3 regions of the Streptomyces sp. DSM 41931 genome follow, and region 2 is predicted to be linked to each of the others. Evidence: riboswitches for the same ligand, from Rfam matches in the RefSeq annotation. Region 2 holds a riboswitch; each other region holds the start of a gene.

Region 1 (6,060 bases), 3.6 Mb from region 2:
CACCGCACGGCCCGACAGCAGCAACTCCCCGCCGTGGGGCCGCAGTCCGCCGCTCAGCAGCCGCATCAGCGTGGTCTTGCCGCTGCCGTTGCGGCCCAGCAGCGCCAGCGCCCGTCCCTCGCGCACCTCGAAGTCGAGCCCGGTGAACACCGGCGGCCCGTCCTCGTACGCGAACGACACGTCCCGCAGTGCCACCAGCACGGATCCGCTCACGACAGGGGCCTTTCCAGTACGAAGGTGAGGGCGGCCAGCGCCGCCAGGAGCGCGCCGCTCGCGGCCGTGAACCGGGCGGACACCCGGGCCTCGGGCACCAGCACGCGCAGGGCGCCGTCGTAGCCGCGGCCCGCGAGCCCGGTCTGCAGCCGCGCCGCCCGGTCGAAGGACCGGACGAACGCGGTCGCGCCGAGCCCGCCGAGCGAACGCCAGGCCGCCGCACGGGTGGTGTGCCCGAGCCGCGCCGCCTGCGCCCGGTGCACCCGGCGCACCGAGTCCAGCAGCAGAAAGCTCATCCGGTACGTCACCAGCGCCACGTCCACGAGCGGCGCGGGCACCCCGGCGCGCACCAGCCGCGGCAGCAGGTCCGACATCGGTGTGGTGAACGCGAACAGCAGCACGCCCAGCGAGGCCGCCGAGGTGCGCAGCAGCAACTCCCCGGCACGCAGCGGTCCGTCCTCGGCCGGCGACACGAAACCGCCGGGTCCGCCCACCCGCACCAGCAGGGTCAGCGCCCCGGTGACGCAGAACCCCAGCGGCACCCGGTACGCCCGCCACAGCCGCCCGGCCGGCACCCCCGCCGGGCCGAGCAGCAGCACCAGCGCGGTGACCAGCACCAGCGCGGCGCCCGGCCACGGGGGCAGCGAGACCGCGAGGACGGTGAGGCCGAGGCCGAGGACGGCCTTGTCCACGGGATGTCGGCGGCGCCAGCGGCTGCTGTGCGCCGCCGCGTCGATCGGCAGCACGGATCCGTCAGTCCCGTCCGCCGTCGGCGCCGGTGCGTGCCCCCGCGTCCGTGTCCCCCGCGACGGACCGCTCACGGGCCCGCGCCTCGCCCTGCCGGCGCCCGCGCCGCAGCCCGAAGTAGTACGCCAGGACGCCCGCGCCGATCGCGGCCTGGAGGGCGAACAGCGCCGACTCGACCTCCCCGGACGGCGGTTCGTACAGCGGCGAGAACCACGGCTCGTAGTCCGGGTCGATCTCGGTGATCGCGGTCTCCGCCTCGCCGTCCGCCCCGGTGAACGGCTCCTCCTTGTGGTCGCCGAGCCCGAGCGCCAGCGGGATCACGGCGAGGGCCGCGACGAGCAGCAGGAGCAGGGTGTTGATCCTCGCGTTGCGCCTCACCGGGCCACCGCCCCGGCCGACTCGGCCCGCTTGCCGCCGGCCGCCGAGGTGACCAGCACCCCGAGCCGGGTCAGCTCGCCCTTGCTGGACTGCACCAGCAGACGCATCACCAGCACGGTCAGCAGCCCCTCGCTGACCGCGAGCGGAATCTGCGTGACGGCGAAGATGGAGCCGAACTTCCCCAGCGCGCCCAGGAATCCGCTGCCCGGGTCGGGGAACGCCAGCGCCAGCTGGACGCTGGTCACGCAGTACGTCGACAGGTCGGCGACGAACGCGCCGCAGAACACCGCGCCCATCAGCGGCACGCCGTACCGGCGCAGCAGCCGGTAGACGCCGTACCCCGCCCAGGGGCCGACGACCGCCAGGGAGAAGACGTTGGCGCCGAGCGTGGTGAGCCCGCCGTGGGCGAGCAGCAGCGCCTGGAACAGCAGGGTGATGGTCCCGAGCACCGCCATGACCGGCGGCCGGAACAGGATCGCGCCCAGCCCGGTGCCGGTGGGGTGGGAGCAACTCCCGGTCACCGAGGGCAGTTTCAGCGCGGACAGGACGAAGGTGAACGCTCCCGACGCGCCCAGCAGCAGCGTGCTCTCGGGATGTTCTCTGACGTCACGGACGAGCGACCGGGCTCCGTGGACGACGAAGGGCGCGGATACGACGCCCCAGGCGACCGCGTGCGCCGGAGGCAGGAAACCCTCGGCAATGTGCATGGCTCAGCACACCCTCTCCAGCACCTCGTGGATGGTTGACGCGCCTTGGCCGGTCTCCTGGCTGACGGGTACCACCGCCCGTGCTCCGCCTTCCCGGGTCCCGAAGAACCCAGTGGCTGCCCGTGAGGGCCGGAGCCGGACTTCCCGATCACAGTGGCGAGGGCCGCACCGGTATCGCACCGATTTCCCGTCACCAAGGCGTGGTGACAGTAGTCCCCGTCGCGGTCCGGTGACAAGCGGCGACGGGGGCGCGCGGAGGGCGCCCGGCGGCTCGGGACCCGGCGCACACCTGCGCGTTCGGGCAGCCCGGCGACCGGGGTGACTGGGGGGCCGCCGTCCTGGGCAAGGTCTTCCTGCAACTAATATGCAAGAGCGATTTTCCAGCAACAGGGATGTGAGGTTCGATGACGACCCGACGACGCATACGGGGCGCCGCCGCCGTGCTGGCGACGGCCGCGGCGGTCGCCGCCTGCTCGGCACCGGGCTCCGGCGGCGCGGACGGCGCGGCGGCCGGCGAGTCCGTGGTGATCGGCGTCTCCACCGAGCCCGACACCCTCAGCCCGCTCCTCGGCTACGGCAAGGACGGCAACTCCAAGCTCTTCGACGGCCTCCTCGCCCGCACCGCCGACATGACCCTCGAACCCGCCCTGGCCACGGCACTTCCGCGGATCACGGACGGCGGACGCACCTACACCTACACCCTGCGCAAGGGCGTCAGGTTCAGCGACGGCAAGCCGCTGACCGCGCGGGACGTCGTCTTCACGTACCGCACGGTGCTCGACGACGACACCAACAACACCGCCAAGAGCGAACTCGCGGCCGTCAAGGACGTCCGGGCGGTGGGCGACGACACGGTCGTCTTCACCCTCCACCACCCCTACGCGCCGTTCGCCGCCCGCACGGTGCTGCCGATCGTCCCCGAGCACGTCGCCGGCGGGCAGGACCCCAACACCGGCCCCTTCAACACCAAGCCGGTCGGCACCGGACCGTACGTCCTCGCCGACTGGCGCAAGGGCGAGAAGCTCACCTTCAAGGCCAACCCGCACTACTGGGGCGGCGCCCCGAAGGTGAAGAAACTCACCATGGCGATCGTCCCCGACGACGACGTCCGCGCCACCCGGCTCCGCTCCGGCGACCTCGACGGCGCGGTCCTCCCGCCCAACCTCGCCGCCACCTTCAAGGGCGACGACGACAAGAAGACGTACCGGGCCACCTCCTACGACGTCCGCGTCGTCACCCTCCCCAGCGGCAACCCCGTCACCGGCGACACCGCGATCCGCCGCGCCCTCGACCTCGCCGTCGACCGGCAGGCCATGGTCGACAAGATCCTCGACGGCGCCGGCCGCCCCGCCTACGGCCCGCTGCCCGTCGACGACCCCTGGTTCGCCGAGGACGTCGAGCGCCCGCGCGACCTCGCCGAGGCCGGCCGCGTCCTCGACGCCGCCGGCTGGACGAAGGGCGAGGACGGCGTCCGCGCCAAGGACGGCCGCCCCGCCCGCTTCACGCTGTACTACCCCTCCGGCGACAAGGTCCGCCAGGACCACGCCCTCGCCTACGCCTCCGACGCCAAGAAGGCCGGCATCGACGTCCGGGTGGAGAGCGCCACCTGGGAGGTCATCGAGCCCCGCATGCACCGGGACGCCGTCCTCGCGGGCTTCGGCAGCACCGGCGACCCCGACTTCGGGCTCTACACGATGCTGCACTCCTCCCTCGCCGGCGACGGCTTCAACAACATGGCCCACTACGACAACCCGGCCGTCGACCGCGCCCTGGAGACCGGCCGCCGCACCCAGGACCCCGAGGCCCGCAAGGCCGCCTACGCCGCCCTCCAGCGCGCCCTCGTCAAGAACCCCGGCTACACCTTCCTCACCCACATCGACCACCTGTACGTGCTCGCCGACCGCTGGAAGGGCCTCACCACCCAGACCGAGCCGCACGAGCACGGCTTCGCCGCCGGACCCTGGTGGAACGTCGAGGACTGGCAGCCCACGCCATGACCCACGCCCCCTGGCGCGCCATGGCACGGCTCACGGCGCGCCGCGCGCTGTACGCCGTGCCGGTGCTCCTCGTCGTCACCTTCGGCGTCTTCGCCGTGGCCGCCGCGTCCCCCTTCGACCCGGTGAAGGCGTACGCGGGCACCGCCGCGCTCGGCGCCGACCAGGAGACCCTGGACCGGCTGCGGGACAACCTCGGCGTGGACCGGCCGTTCACCGCCCGCTGGTGGGACTGGCTGACCTCCGCCCTCGGCGGCGACCTCGGCCTCTCGGCGGTGATGCGCCAGCCGGTGGCCGAGGTCATCGGCGAACGCCTGGTGTGGTCCACGCTGTTGTGCGCCGTCGCGTTCGCCGCGGCCGTGCTGCTCGGCACGGTGCTCGGCGTGCTCGCCGCCCGCCGCCCCGGCTCCCTCGTGGACCGTGCGGTCACCTCCGCCGCGTACGTCCTGGAGGCCGCCCCGGTCTTCTGGATCGCCCTGCTCGCCGTCTGGCTGTTCGCCCTCCAGCTGGACGTCCTCCCGGCGGGCGGCCTCACCGACACCGGCAGCGACCGGGTGACCTTCGGCGGCCTGGTCCAGCACCTGGTGCTCCCCGCCGGCGTCCTCGCCGTCTCCCAACTGCCCTGGTTCACGCTGTACGTCCGTCAGGGCGTCGGCGACGCCCTCGCGGAGGACCCCGTGCGCGGGGCGAGGGCGCGCGGCCTGAGCGAACGCACCGTGCTGCTCGGCCATGCCCTGCGCTCCGGACTGCTGCCGGTGCTCACGCTCATCGGCTCCCGGGTGCCGGAACTCATCACCGGGGCGCTGCTGGTGGAGACCGTCTTCAGCTGGCCCGGCATCGCCTCGGCCACGGTGGAGGCGGCCACGGCGGTCGACTTCCCGCTGCTGGCCGCGCTGACCACCCTCGCCACCGCCGCCGTCCTCGCCGGCAACCTGCTCGCCGACCTGCTCTACGGGCTGATCGACCCGAGGGTGAAGCTGGAGGAGATGTGACGACCGAGGCCGATACCGCCGCCGGCCCGGCGGCTCCCGAGTGGCGAGCGCACGACGCCGCCCGCCGCTCCACGCACGTCCTGCGGCTGCGCGTCTCCGCCGCCCTGGTCGCCGTGACCGTGCTGGCCGTGCTGCTCGTCCCGCCGCTGGTCCAGCTCGACCAGCAGGCCGTCGACCTGGCCGCCAAACTCGAACCGCCCAGCTGGGCGCACCCGTTCGGCACCGACGACGTGGGCCGCGACCTGCTGCTGCGCTGCGTCTACGGACTGCGGGTGTCCCTGCTCGTGGGCGTGGTGGCCGCGCTCACCGCCACGGTGATCGGCACCGCCGTGGGAGCCGCCGCCGGCGCCCTCGGCGGCTGGGCCGACCGTCTGGTCATGCGTCTGGTCGACACCCTGTCGTCCGTCCCGCACCTGCTGCTCGGCATCTTCATCGTGGCCATGTTCCGGCCGGGCGTCTGGCCGGTGGTGATCTCCGTCGCCCTCACGCACTGGCTGTCCACCGCGCGCATCGTCCGCGCGGAGGTGCTGTCGCTGCGGTCCCGGCCGTTCGTCGACGCGGCCGTCTCCGGCGGGGCGAGCCGGTGGCGGGTGACGGTACGCCACCTGCTGCCGGGCGTGCTGCCCCAGGCGGGTCTCGCCGCCGTCCTGATGGTCCCGCACGCCATGTGGCACGAGTCGGCCCTGTCCTTCCTGGGCCTGGGCCTGCCCACCCACACCGCGAGCCTCGGCACGCTCATCCAGGGCGCCCGCGGCTCCCTCCTCGCCGGCCAGTGGTGGCCCACCCTCTTCCCCGGCCTGTTCCTGATCCTCCCCACCCTCGCGGTCGCCGGCCTGGCGGGCGCCTGGCGCGAACGGATCAATCCCCGCCGCCGATCGGAGCTGATGCTGTGACGCCCGCGCCCCTGCTCTCGGTACGCGACCTGTCCGTCCGCTTCCTGCTCCCCGGAGGGCGCCGCGTCGCCGCCGTGTCGGACGCGTCGTTCGACGTCGCGCCGGGGGAGTGCCTCGCCCTCATCGGGGAGAGCGG
Region 2 (6,060 bases):
GACGGTCACGCGGCCGTGCAGGGTGCCGCCGGTGAAGTGCGGCACCAGTCCGCTGACCGCGCCCAGCACCGTCGACTTGCCGACGCCGGAGGGGCCCACCACCAGCACCAGTTCGCCCTCGGGGACCTCCAGGTCGACGTCCCGCACGGCGGGCCGCGCCGCGCCGTCGTAGGTCACCGACACGTTCTCGAAGCGGATCACGTCGTCGGCTCCTTGCGGGGGTCGGGGGCCGCCTCGGGGGCGGGGGTGACGAAGGCGGGCAGCAGGCCGAGCAGCACGGCCGCCGCCGGCCACAGGGGCAGGGTGGGCGGCTCCAGCGGGACCACGCCGGGGCGCAGGGCCCCGGGGTCCAGCGAGCCGGCCAGGATCAGGAGGGCCGCCACGGCGGCGCCCGAGGCGGAGACCAGCCAGGCGCGGGCGTCCCACGGGTCCGGGCGGTAGCGGGTGCGCAGGGTGCGCCGCCCGCCGAGCCGGAGCCCCGCGAGCGCCGACGCCAGCCCGACGAGCAGCACGGGCAGCCCGTAACTGCCGCCCTCGGCGGTGAGCAGCCCGTACGTCCCCGCGCACACGCCCAGCAGACCGCCGAGCGTGAGGGCGGCGGTGGTGCGCCGCACTGCGGGCGGCACCTCGGCGGTACGGCCGTACCCGCGCGCGTCCATCGCGGCGGCCAGGGACACCGAGCGCTCCAGCGCGCCCTCGAGGACCGGCAGCCCCACCTGCACCAGACCGCGCACGCCCTTGTCGGGGCGCCCCCGCAGCCGGCGGGCGGCTCGCAGCCGGCGTACGTCGGCGATCAGGTTCGGCGCGAAGGTCAGCGCCACCACCACGGCCACGCCCAGCTCGTACAGGGCGCCGGGCAGCGACTTCAGCAGGCGGGACGGGCTGGCGAGGGCGTTCGCGGCGCCCACGCAGATCAGCAGCGCGGCCAGCCGCAGCGCGTCGTACAGGGCGAAGGTGAGGCCTTCCGCGGTGACCCGGCCGCCCAGGCGGATGCCCTGCGCCCAGTCGGGCAGCGGCACCTCGGGCAGCGTGAACAGGGTGTGGGTGCCGGGGATCGGCGAGCCCAGGAAGACCGCGAAGGCGAGCCGCAGCAGCAGCACGGCGGCGGCGAGCTTCACGAAGGCGCCGTAGGAGCGGGCCCACGGCGTGTGCGGGCGGCGGACGGCCACGACGTACCCGGAGACGGTGATCAGCAGGGCGAGCAGGAGCGGGTTGGTGGTGCGGGTCGCCGCGGTGCCCAGCGCGAGGGCCCACAGCCACCACGCGCCGGGGTGCAGCTGGGCGCGGCGCGCACGCGGGACGGGGACGCCGGCGGGCGGGGTCCCCCGCTCCGGGCGCGGCCGGGCGAGGCCCGCACGCCCGGAGCCGCGTGCCTCACGCACGGCGACGGACCTGCCAGACGGCGGCGGCGCCCAGCACGACCACCACCGCGGCGCCCGCGATCAGACCCACGGAGGGCCCGGAGCCGCCGTCGTCCTCGGCGGACCCGGCGGTCTCGGCGGTCTCGGCGGTCCCGGCGGTCTCCGTGGGGGACGAGTCCTTCCCGTCCGTGGCCACCTGCTCGCCGCAGCCCTTCGCCGGGTAGCCCGCGATCGCGCACAGCAGCGCGTTGCTGTCGTAGCGCAGCGGCTTGGCGACCGAGGCCAGCGCCTCCGCCGTCGTGGCGTCCTCCGCCACCTGCGCGCAGGCCGTGCGGCCGGCCGGCGGCTTCTCCCCGGACGGGGCGTCGCCGGGCGTGCCGAAGTCGATCACCAGGGCGACCCGCTTCGTGCCGTCCTTCGCGGGGGTCTTCGCGCAGATCGTGTCGAAACCGGCGGCGCCGCGGGGCTTGGCCGCGTCGCCCGAGTCCTCGCTGACCGAGAAGCGGAAGCCCTGGACGTCGCCGTCCGCGGGCCGCGACAGCGACGGACCCACGGTGGCGTACGTCCACGCCGAGCCGTCCCGCTCCCAGAAGGACCAGTAGCGGTACCCGGCGGCCTGGGCCTGGCCGGCGCCCGCCAGCAGGGGGAGCAGCGCGGCCAGGAACAGCACGGTGGCACGGCGGATCACGACTGCTGCCTCTTGGCGCGGTTGCTGACCAGGAAGCCGATGCCGATGCCGGCGACCAGGCAGACGCCGACGAACCACCAGACGCCGAACGGGGAGTCCGCGTCCTTCTCGTCCTCGGCCTCCTCCGCCGCCTTCGTGGTCTTCTCCGGGGCGGCCGGGCCGGCGGCCTGGAGCTGCTTCACCAGGTCCGTGCCGCCGAAGTCGCGCGGGTCCGCGCCGGTCGCGTGGGCGGCGAGGACGAGCTGCGCGTAGGCGGCGGGCCCGCTCTGCGCGGCCCAGTCGGCGGCGTTCTTCTCCAGCCAGGCGTACGACTTCTTCGCCTGGGCCGTGTCGCCCTGCGCGGCGAGCGCGACCACCGCGTCGGCGGTGTTGCCGACGTCGGGCTGGTCCTCGGCGCCGGGCGTCGCGGCGAGCAGGTAGCCCTTGGCGGCGAGCTCGCCGGCCAGGTGGGCGGCGCCGTTGGCGGCGGCCTGCTCCGGGGTGGTCGCCTTGACGCAGGAGCCGGCCGCCGCGCCGTCGCCCTTGCCGGGCTCGACCAGCAGGCCCCGGCCGAGCGCGCCGAGCACGCCCGCCGCCGTCGCGTCCGCGTTGGCGGTCAGCGAGCCGTCCTTCTCCGGCTGGTACGCGAACGCGCCCGCGCCCTCGCCGGTGCAGGGCAGCTCCAGGCCGAGCAGCGCGTCGTAGGGGGACTTGCCGCCCTTCCTCACCTCGCCCGGCTTCTCACCGGCGGCGGCGAGCGCGCCGACGACGACGGACGTGGAGTTGGTGTCGCTGGGGCCGCCCGCGGTGTAGCCCCAGCCGCCGTCCTTGTTCTGCACGGACTTCAGCCAGCCGACGGCCTTCCCGATGACGGCGTCGTGGCCGCCGAGCGCGGCGAGCGCCTGCACGGCGGCGGCGGTCTGGTTGGTGTCGACCATCGTCTTGGCGTCGCACGCGACGGACGGGTCGGCCCGGAACGGCGCGAACGAGCCGTCGGCGCACTGCTGGCCGGTCAGCCAGCCGACGGCGGCCTTCGGCGGCTCGGCGCCGGCGGCGTGCTGGGCGAGCAGGGCGAGCGACTGACGCCACACCCCGTCGTACTGCGGGTCGGTGTCGCCGTACAGCGCGGACGGCAGCGGCTGCGGGGTCGGCGACGGGGACGAGTCGGCTGCGGCCGGTGCGGCGGCGCCGAGGACGGCGACGGCGGCCAGCACCGCTGCGCTGCGGCGGACGTTCATGACGGGCGGGTGCCTCTCCCTGAAGAGGGCCGGGCAGCGCGGGACACCCCGGCGGCTCGGCTCCGTATACCTCGACGGTGCCCGTGCGCCGGCGGGATGCCGGGCACGTGAGCCGGTCACGATCCGTGCGGGGCATTCCGGCTCACCGTCTCCAGGACGGCTCACGGTTGCGGGTCAGCGCCGGATTCGCACCGGCTTCCCCCCGTACGGCTGTGATACGACGCGGCCACTCTACCCGCCCGTAGAACGGGCGTCCGGGGCGGCCGCGTGCGCGGGGAGAGGCACGGACGCGGGAGGTGACGAGGGTCACGGCACCCGTGAGACGGCCCGCACCCGAGGGACGGGTGCGGGCCGAGGGGGGTGCGGGTACGTCAGGAGGCGGTGCAGGCGCCGATCTGCGGCGGGGACGTGGCGGAGCCGTTGACGGTGAAGCCGAAGCTGGTCGAGGCGCCGGCCGCCAGCGAGCCGTTCCAGGTGGAGCGGACGGTCATCACGTTGCCGTTGTAGGTGGGTGACCCGTTCCACACCGAGACCACCTGCTGCGACGACCCCAGGGTGAGGGTCACGCTCCAGCCGGAGATCGGGGAGCGGCCCGCGGTGATCGTCACCCTGCCGTTGTAGCCGCCGTTCCACTGCTCGGCCGTGGTGTAGGCGGCGGTGCAGGCCGCGTCCGGGTCACCCGGGTCCCCCGGGTCGCCGCCGGGGGCGCCGCCCAGCGCGCTCAGCACCGCGTCGTACGCGGGCTTCTTGTTGTAGTTGTCGTCGAACAGCAGCGGGGTGCCGCTCGCCCGCCACGAGTACTTGTCCGGGATGCCCCACACCGTGATGCCGGTGCAGCGGCTCACCGCCAGGCAGGCGCGGACGACGTTGCCGTAGTCGGCGGCCTGGGCCTGGCCCGAGCCCTCGATGTCCAGCTCGGTGATCTGGACGTCCACGCCGAGGTCCGCGAAGCGCTGGAGGTTGGCCTGGTAGTCGGACGGGACGGGGGAGTTGGGGTTGAAGTGGGACTGGAAGCCGACGCAGTCGATCGGCACGCCGCGGGCCTTGAAGTCGCGGACCATGGTGTAGACGGCATTGCTCTTCGCGTTGACGCCGTCGGTGTTGTAGTCGTTGTAGCAGAGCTTGGCGTTCGGGTCGGCCGCGCGGGCGGTGCGGAACGCCTCCTCGATGAAGCCGTCGCCCAGCTTGTCCTGGAAGGGCGAGGAGCGCCGGGCGCCGCTGCCGCCGTCCTGGAACGCCTCGTTGACCACGTCCCAGGAGTGGATCTCGCCCTTGTAGTGGGTCATGACCTGGGTGATGTGGCTGTTCATCGCCGTGCGCAGGTCGCTCGCGCCCAACTGGGACACCCAGTTCGGCAGTTGTGAGTGCCAGACCAGGGTGTGCCCGCGGACGTCCATGCCCTGGCTCTTGGCGTGGTCGAAGATCTGGTCCGCGCGGCTGAAGTTGAAGGAGCCCCGGCTCGGTTCGAGGGCGTCCCACTTCATCTCGTTCTCGGCCGTGACCGAGCTGAACTCGCGGTTCAGCGTGGCCACGTACTGCGCCTCGCCGAGGTGGTTCGCGGAGACGGCGGCGCCGAAGTAGCGGCCCTTCTCGGCCGCGGCGGCGCCCAGGGTGTCGGCGGCGTGGGCGGTGCCCTGGGGGAGCGCGGCGAGGGCGCCCGCGGTCAGCAGGGCGGTGGTGGCGGCGCTCAGGGCCGCGCGCAGCCGGCGCCGCGCGCGGGGGACGGCGCCTCCGGCTCTCCTGTGTGGCTCTGTCGTTCCCTTTCCGATCATGCGCATGTCATCCCTTCTCCGGCGGGTCCCGTGGTGCGGATCGGGTGAGCGTGGTGCGGTGGGGGTGGCGCTGATGACACTGCCTGCGGCACTGCGGTACTGCGGTACGAAAATTTCGGACTCGGCTCCGAATGGCTGCGGTGACGATACGGAGGGCGGAACGGGTGGTCAACCGTTCGCGCACGCCGGATATGGACCTGGACGAAGAGGGGCCGGTGAGGGAGGTGGGCGACCGGGGGCGGAAGCGCTTTCGAAATTTTCGTCAGCTCTGCCGGGAGCGCGGCGGCGCCGTCAGGTCGATCAGCCGGCACACCGTTTCGATGTCCGCGCCCACCTGCTCGATGGAGGCCCGCCCCGACAGCCAGGTGATCAGCGTCGAGTGCCAGGTGTGCCCGATCACCCGCACCGCCGACAGTTGTTCGGGCGTCGGGTCGGCCAGGTCCGTCGCGTCCAGGATGATCGCCGTCGTCCGCCGGAAGACCTGCTCCACCTCCGCGCTCACACTGCGGTCCGCGAAGGTCAGCGCCCGCACCATCGCGTCGGCCAGCAGCGGGTCGCGCTGGAGCGCGCGGAACGCCCGCATCAGCGTCCCGGCGACCCGCTCCGCCGCCGTCTCGCCGGCCGGCGGCTTCTTCCGCAGCGTCGCGTGCAGATGCTCCAGCTGGTCCTGCATCGTCGCCACCAGCAGATGGATCTTCGACGGGAAGTACCGGTACAGCGTGCCCAGCGCCACCTGCGAGGACTCCGCGACCTCGCGCATCTGCACCGCGTCGAAGCCGCCCCGCGAGGCCAGCCGCGCGCACGCCTCGAGGATGCGCCGCCGCCGGGCCTCCTGCCGCTCCGTGAGCGGGGAGGCCGGCTCGGCGCGCCCGGCGTCCGGCGCCGCCTTGGTCCTGTGGGCATCCGCGGGCATGGGTCCCGTCCGTGACAGTCGGTGAGGATCGATGATCGGACAGCATGGCACGGCGTCCGCCGTGGCGTGAATCACCTGATCCACCGCTGCCGACGTTCTTACCTGCCGG
Region 3 (6,060 bases), 570 kb from region 2:
GCCGGCGAGGGCGCGCAGGGTGGACTCCCAGTCGAGCACCGGGGAGTCCAGGAGCAGCCCGGCGACGCGTTCGCGCAGCTCCGAGCGGGCGGCGGCGCGCAGCGCCATGGTCGCGCCGGTGGACCAGCCGTAGAGCACCACCTTGCGGGCGCCGGAGTCGACGGCGTGCCGCAGCACGGCGTCGAGGTCGCGCCACTCGGTCTCGCCGAGGTGGTTGAGCCCGTCCGGGGACCGGGGCGCCTCCGGGTCGCCCCGGTAGGCGGGGACCAGGACCGGGAACTGGTTGCGGCGCAGGGCGTCGAGGACGTTGAGGACGTGTTCGCGGGTGGCGCCGAGGCCGTGCACGGCGATCACCCAGGTGTCCCGGGCGCCGGGCACGAACCAGGCGGGCAGCGGCCCGAGTTCGCCCGGTACGTCGAGGACGGTGTGGTCGACGCCGAGCGCGGTGCCCGGGTCGCCGACATGGACGTTCGGGGTGAAGCGGGCCCGGTCGCCGGGTTCGGGCGTCCCGTAGGTGACGCGTTCGAGGCGGCGTACGACGGTGTCGGCGGAGTGCGCCGTACCGGCCAGGACGGGTCCCACGACCGCGTGGAAGCGCTCGCCGACGAGGCCGTAGCGGCCGGGCCGCAGGGCGGCGAGGTCACGGGTGAGGGTGACCTGGCCGGCGGCGGTGGCGTGGACGGTGAGCCCGGGCTCGGTGGGCAGGGGCCGGCCCGGGGGGATCCTCAGGGCGGCGTCGCTGGCGAACCGGCCGACGGCCACCGCGGCGGCGCCGGCCCCGATCACGGCGGTGACGGCTGCTGCCGTCGCAGTCACAGTGCGCACGCCTCCCAGTGTCGGGTCCGGACGCGGACCCGGCCAGTGGACGCGTGGCCCGGGACCGTCCGGACGCGGTCGGCCTCACGGCCGCGTCAGCGGTGGGCCGGGCGCTTCACCCGGCCTCCGGAAGGGTTCCCCGTGAGCCGCTCATGACACCCGGCGGCCGGACTCGGCGGCCGCCGGGCCGATGAAGGGTCACCCCCGCTGCCCGTACCCCCGCAGCCGCTCCCCCGCCTCCGCGAGCTGGTCCGGGGTGAGCAGGGCCGGGGTCAGGCCCGGTACCGAGGAGGCCGTGAGCCAGACGCGGCACATCCACTCCAGCTGGGCCGTGCGGTCGTACGCCTGGGCGAGGGTGGCGCCGTGGGTGAGGGTGCCGTGGTTGCGCATCAGGCAGCCGGTGCGGCCGTCGAGGGCGTGCAGAGTGCTCTCGGCCAGTTCCGGCGTGCCGTAGGTGGCGTAGCGGGCCACGCGGACGGGGCCGCCCAGGGCCGCGGTCATGTAGTGGATCGCCGGGAGCTCGTCGACGAGCGTGGAGACCGCGGTGGCGTGCACGGCGTGCGTGTGGACGACGGCGCGCGCGCCGGTCGTGCGGTACACGGCCAGGTGGAGGGGCAGCTCGCTGGTCGGGACCAGCGTGCCGATCACCTGCCGGCCCGTGAGGTCCACCCCCGTCACGTCGGCCGGGGCGAGCCGGTCGTACGGGACGCCCGAGGGTGTCACGAGGACGGTGTCGCCGACCCGTACGGAGACGTTGCCGGAGGTGCCGACGACGAGGCCGTCGGCGACGGTGCGGCGGGCCGTCGCGACGAGCTCCGCCCAGGCGTCCGCCACCTCCTCGCCCGGCCCCGCGGAGCCCTCACCGCGCGTGCCCGGGACGCCACGCACAGCGCCCTCCGCTTCCTGTCCGGTCCGGTACTGGTCGGTCATGTGGAGATCCTGCCAGGAGCCCCGGCCGTGTGGGCTGGACGGCGGAGCGCACACCCCCTCTTCCGGTCACCGCGATGCCCGTTCCAGTTCATCTTCCGTTCACCCTGGTTACCTACGTTCGACCAGCCAATGACCTCGAACGATTGCCTGGGTAAATGGAAAGCTTCTCGCTGATCCTCGCGATTGTGGTGGTAACCGCACTCGCGTTCGATTTCACGAACGGTTTCCACGACACCGCGAACGCGATGGCAACGACCATTTCGACCGGTGCGCTGAGGCCCAAGGTCGCGGTGGCCATGTCCGCCGTGCTGAACCTTGTCGGCGCTTTTCTCTCGGTGGAGGTCGCCAACACGATCTCCAAAGGCCTCGTCGACGAGGCCGGTATCCGTCCCGAGGTCATCTTCGCCGCGTTGGTCGGCGCGATCCTCTGGAACCTCCTGACCTGGCTGGTCGGCCTGCCGTCCAGCTCCTCGCACGCCCTCATGGGCGGTCTGATCGGCGCCACGGTCGCCTCCGCCGGCTTCGGCGCGGTCCACGGCGACGTCCTGGTCACCAAGGTCCTGATCCCCGCGATCGCCGCCCCGCTGGTGGCCGGCCTCGCCGCGATGTTCGCGACCCGGCTCACCTACCGCATGGGCCGCAACGCCGACGCCAAGGCCTCCGAGAAGGGCTACCGCGCCGGGCAGATCGCCTCGGCCGGCCTGGTCTCCCTGGCGCACGGCACCAACGACGCCCAGAAGACGATGGGCATCATCACCCTCGCCCTGGTGGCCGGCGGCACCCTCGCTCCCGACTCGGACCCGCCCATGTGGGTCATCCTCTCGGCGGGCATCGCCATCGCGCTCGGCACCTACCTCGGCGGCTGGCGCATCATCCGCACCATGGGCAAGGGCCTGACCGACCTCCAGCCGCAGCAGGGCTTCGCCGCCCAGACCAGCGCCGCGACGGTCATCCTGGCCTCCTCCCACCTCGGCTTCTCCCTCTCCACGACGCACTCCGTCTCCGGTTCCGTCATGGGCGCCGGCCTCGGCCGCAAGGGCGGTGTCGTCCGCTGGTCGACCGCCACCCGGATGTTCGTCGCCTGGGGTCTGACCCTGCCGGCCGCCGCCCTGGTCGCGGCGATCGCCGAGTGGGTGTGCGGCTTCGGGAACTGGGGCACCGCCGTCGTGGCCGTCTTCCTGATCGCGTCCAGCGCGGCCATCTGGAAGATCTCCCGGCGCGAGGTCGTCGACCACACCAACGTCAACGACCACGAGGCCCCCGGCGCGGAGCCGGCCGGCGTGGTGACGCAGGCGATGGCCGCGGTGACCCCGCCCCCGGCGGGCACCGTGAGCGACGAACTCGCGGCCACGATCCCGGCCCCCAACGACCCGGCCTCACCGGCCAGGACCTCCGTCTGACCGCGACGGCCCGGAACGAAGGAAGAAGAGCACCATGAAGATCGACTGGGCGGCCCTCGGTTCCGTCTTCGGCGTCAGCCTCGTGGTCACCGTCGCCCTGGTGGCCCTGTTCACCCTCGGCATCACCGGCCTGTCCCGCCGCGAGAGGGCCGCGGCCCAGGGCCAGTCCGCGGCCCTGGCGGTCACCGGCGCCTACGCATGCTTCGCCGCGTGCGCGGCGGCGGTGGGCTACGGGATCTACCTGATCATGGCCTGACCGCAGATCGTCCCCGTCCGGCGGGCGGTGCGGGAGTCCCGGCTCCCGCACCGCCCGCCGACGTGTGCGCGCCGTCCACCGGCCGTTCACGGCGTTCACCCACGTGAGCCCCTCTGTGGGCCTCGGCACACTTCAGCCCCGCAGGTCAACGGCAAGTTGACGGCCCTTCCAGGGGCATGGTGGACTGCCTCCGCCAATACGGCGGCAGGAGAGGAAGCCGGTGCGAATCCGGCGCGGTCCCGCCACTGTCACCGGGGTGTCCACCCCGGGAGCCAGGAACTCTCGCCGCCGGTCTCGTCGAACCAGGGCGCGGACACCCTGAGTGAGGACATATCGCCATGCGCGGCAGCCTGCCGAGGTCGACCAGCGACACCCCACCCCCCTTCGGGGCCGTAACCTCCGGATCCGTCACCGGCTGAACCCATGGGTGCCGATCGCGTGTTCGCGTACGGCGCCGCCGCCGGCCTCCTCGGCGACCTGCTGCTCGGCGATCCCCGCCGTGGGCATCCGGTCGCCGCGTTCGGGCGGGCCGCGGCTGCCGTGGAGCGGGTGCTGTGGCGGGACGACCGGGGCCGCGGGGCCGTGCACACCGCCGTGTGCGTCGGCGGCGCCGTCGCCCTCGGAAGCCTGGCCGCCCGCGCCGTACGCCGTTCCCCCGCCGCTTCCGTCGCCCTGACCGGCGTCGCCACCTGGGCCGTCGTCGGCGGGACCTCGCTGGCCCGGGAGGCGCGTGCCATCGCCCAGGCCTTGGAGGCCGGTGACGTCCAGGCCGCCCGGGAGCGGTTGCCGCACCTGTGCGGACGTGACCCGCAGGCCCTGGACGCCGACGGCATCGCCCGCGCCGTCGTGGAGTCCGTCGCCGAGAACACCTCCGACGCCGTGGTGGGCGCCCTGGTGTGGGGCGCGGTCGCCGGGGTGCCGGGTCTGGTGGGCTTCCGGGCCGTCAACACCCTGGACGCGATGGTGGGGCACAAGTCGCCCCGTCACCGCCGCTACGGCTGGGCGTCCGCCCGTCTCGACGACGTCGCCGGCTGGCCGGGCGCGCGTCTGACGGCCGTCCTGGCCGCGCTCACCGGGCCGGACCCGCGCGGTGCGGTACGGGCCTGGCGCGCGGACGCGGGCAAGCACCCCAGCCCCAACGCCGGTCCCGTGGAGGCGTCCTTCGCGGGCGCGCTCGGCGTGCGGCTCGGCGGGACCCTCTCCTACGGCGGGCGGGTCGAGCACCGGCCCGTCCTCAACGGCGGCGGACGCCCCGTCGCCGTCACCGACATCGACCGGGCGGTGCGCCTGTCGCGGCGCGTCGGCTGGCTGGCGCTGGCGGCCGGTGTGGCCGCGCGGCGCGTGCTGAAGGGACGTGCCACGTGAGCGGTGGCGGACTGCTGGTCGCCGGGACCACCTCGGACGCCGGCAAGAGCGTGGTCACCGCCGGGATCTGCCGGTGGCTGGTGCGCCAGGGGGTGAAGGCCGCGCCGTTCAAGGCGCAGAACATGTCGCTGAACTCGTTCGTCACCCGCGAGGGCGCCGAGATCGGCCGCGCCCAGGCCATGCAGGCGCAGGCGTGCCGGGTGGAGCCGACGGCGCTGATGAACCCGGTGCTGCTGAAGCCGGGCGGCGAACGGTCCAGCCAGGTGGTGCTGATGGGCCGCCCGGTCGGCGAGATGAGCGCCCGCGGCTATCACGGGGGCCGTCAGGAACGGCTCCTCGGCACCGTCCTGGACTGCCTGGAGCAGCTGCGGAACCAGTACGACGCGGTGATCTGCGAGGGCGCCGGGAGCCCGGCGGAGATCAACCTGCGCCGCACCGACATCGTGAACATGGGCGTCGCCCGCAACGCCGGTCTGCCGGTGCTCGTCGTCGGCGACATCGACCGGGGCGGCGTCTTCGCCTCCTTCTTCGGCACGGTCGCCCTGCTCTCCCCCGAGGACCAGGAGCTGGTCGCCGGGTTCCTGGTGAACAAGTTCCGCGGGGACGTCTCGCTGCTGGAACCGGGCCTGGAGATGCTGCACGGACTGACCGGGCGGCGCACCTACGGCGTGCTGCCCTTCCAGCACGGGCTGGGCATCGACGAGGAGGACGGTCTCAGGGTGTCGCTGCGGGGCGCCGTGCGGGAGTCCGCGGTGGCCGCGCCGGCCGGCGAGGAGCTGCTGCGGGTCGCGGTGTGCGCGGTGCCGCTGATGTCCAACTTCACCGACGTGGACGCGCTGGCCGCCGAGCCGGGTGTCGTGGTGCGGTTCGTGGACCGGCCGGACGAACTCGCCGACGCCGACCTGGTGGTCGTGCCGGGCACCCGCGGGACCATACGCGCGCTGCGCTGGCTGCGCGAACGCGGACTGGCGGACGCGCTGGTGCGGCGGGCCGCCGAGGGCCGGCCGCTGCTGGGCGTCTGCGGCGGCTTCCAGCTCCTCGGCGAGCACATCGAGGACGACGTGGAGAGCCGCGCGGGCCGCGTGGACGGGCTCGGCGTGCTGCCCGTACGGGTGCGGTTCGCGCGTGAGAAGACCCTGGCCCGCCCGGCCGGCGAGGCCCTGGGTGAGCGCGTCGAGGGGTACGAGATCCATCACGGGGTCGCCGAAGTGCTCGGCGGGGAAGCCTTCCTGGACGGCTGCCGGGTCGGCTCCACCTGGGGCACGCACTGGCACGGCGCGCTGGAGTCGGACG

Evidence for each region. Region 2 has a riboswitch for cobalamin ahead of ACP7TJ_RS09405 (prenyltransferase/squalene oxidase repeat-containing protein). Riboswitches for the same ligand answer to the same signal wherever they lie in the genome.
Region 1: linked by a shared signal. The riboswitch ahead of ACP7TJ_RS25690 (energy-coupling factor ABC transporter permease) and the one ahead of ACP7TJ_RS09405 (prenyltransferase/squalene oxidase repeat-containing protein) in region 2 are both predicted to bind cobalamin.
Region 3: linked by a shared signal. The riboswitch ahead of ACP7TJ_RS06890 (cobalamin biosynthesis protein) and the one ahead of ACP7TJ_RS09405 (prenyltransferase/squalene oxidase repeat-containing protein) in region 2 are both predicted to bind cobalamin.

What each region holds. Positions count from the first base shown of each region.
Region 1 is NZ_CP189902.1:5,579,071-5,585,130, forward strand. It holds gene ACP7TJ_RS25675 (energy-coupling factor ABC transporter ATP-binding protein) at 1-213, opposite strand, end outside; gene cbiQ (cobalt ECF transporter T component CbiQ) at 210-959, opposite strand; gene ACP7TJ_RS25685 (energy-coupling factor ABC transporter substrate-binding protein) at 967-1,338, opposite strand; gene ACP7TJ_RS25690 (energy-coupling factor ABC transporter permease) at 1,335-2,045, opposite strand; cobalamin riboswitch at 2,076-2,258, opposite strand; gene ACP7TJ_RS25695 (ABC transporter substrate-binding protein) at 2,450-4,042, shown strand; gene ACP7TJ_RS25700 (ABC transporter permease) at 4,063-5,031, shown strand; gene ACP7TJ_RS25705 (ABC transporter permease) at 5,028-5,924, shown strand; gene ACP7TJ_RS25710 (ABC transporter ATP-binding protein) at 5,921-6,060, shown strand, end outside.
Region 2 is NZ_CP189902.1:2,001,336-2,007,395, reverse strand. It holds gene ACP7TJ_RS09420 (ABC transporter ATP-binding protein) at 1-201, opposite strand, end outside; gene ACP7TJ_RS09415 (energy-coupling factor transporter transmembrane component T) at 198-1,382, opposite strand; gene ACP7TJ_RS09410 (SCO2322 family protein) at 1,375-2,049, opposite strand; gene ACP7TJ_RS09405 (prenyltransferase/squalene oxidase repeat-containing protein) at 2,046-3,266, opposite strand; cobalamin riboswitch at 3,378-3,513, opposite strand; gene ACP7TJ_RS09400 (endo-1,4-beta-xylanase) at 3,638-5,038, opposite strand; gene ACP7TJ_RS09395 (TetR family transcriptional regulator) at 5,301-5,951, opposite strand.
Region 3 is NZ_CP189902.1:1,434,323-1,440,382, forward strand. It holds gene ACP7TJ_RS06870 (alpha/beta hydrolase) at 1-825, opposite strand, end outside; gene ACP7TJ_RS06875 (class II aldolase/adducin family protein) at 1,015-1,746, opposite strand; gene ACP7TJ_RS06880 (inorganic phosphate transporter) at 1,902-3,146, shown strand; gene ACP7TJ_RS06885 (hypothetical protein) at 3,181-3,402, shown strand; cobalamin riboswitch at 3,566-3,706, shown strand; gene ACP7TJ_RS06890 (cobalamin biosynthesis protein) at 3,826-4,767, shown strand; gene ACP7TJ_RS06895 (cobyric acid synthase) at 4,764-6,060, shown strand, end outside.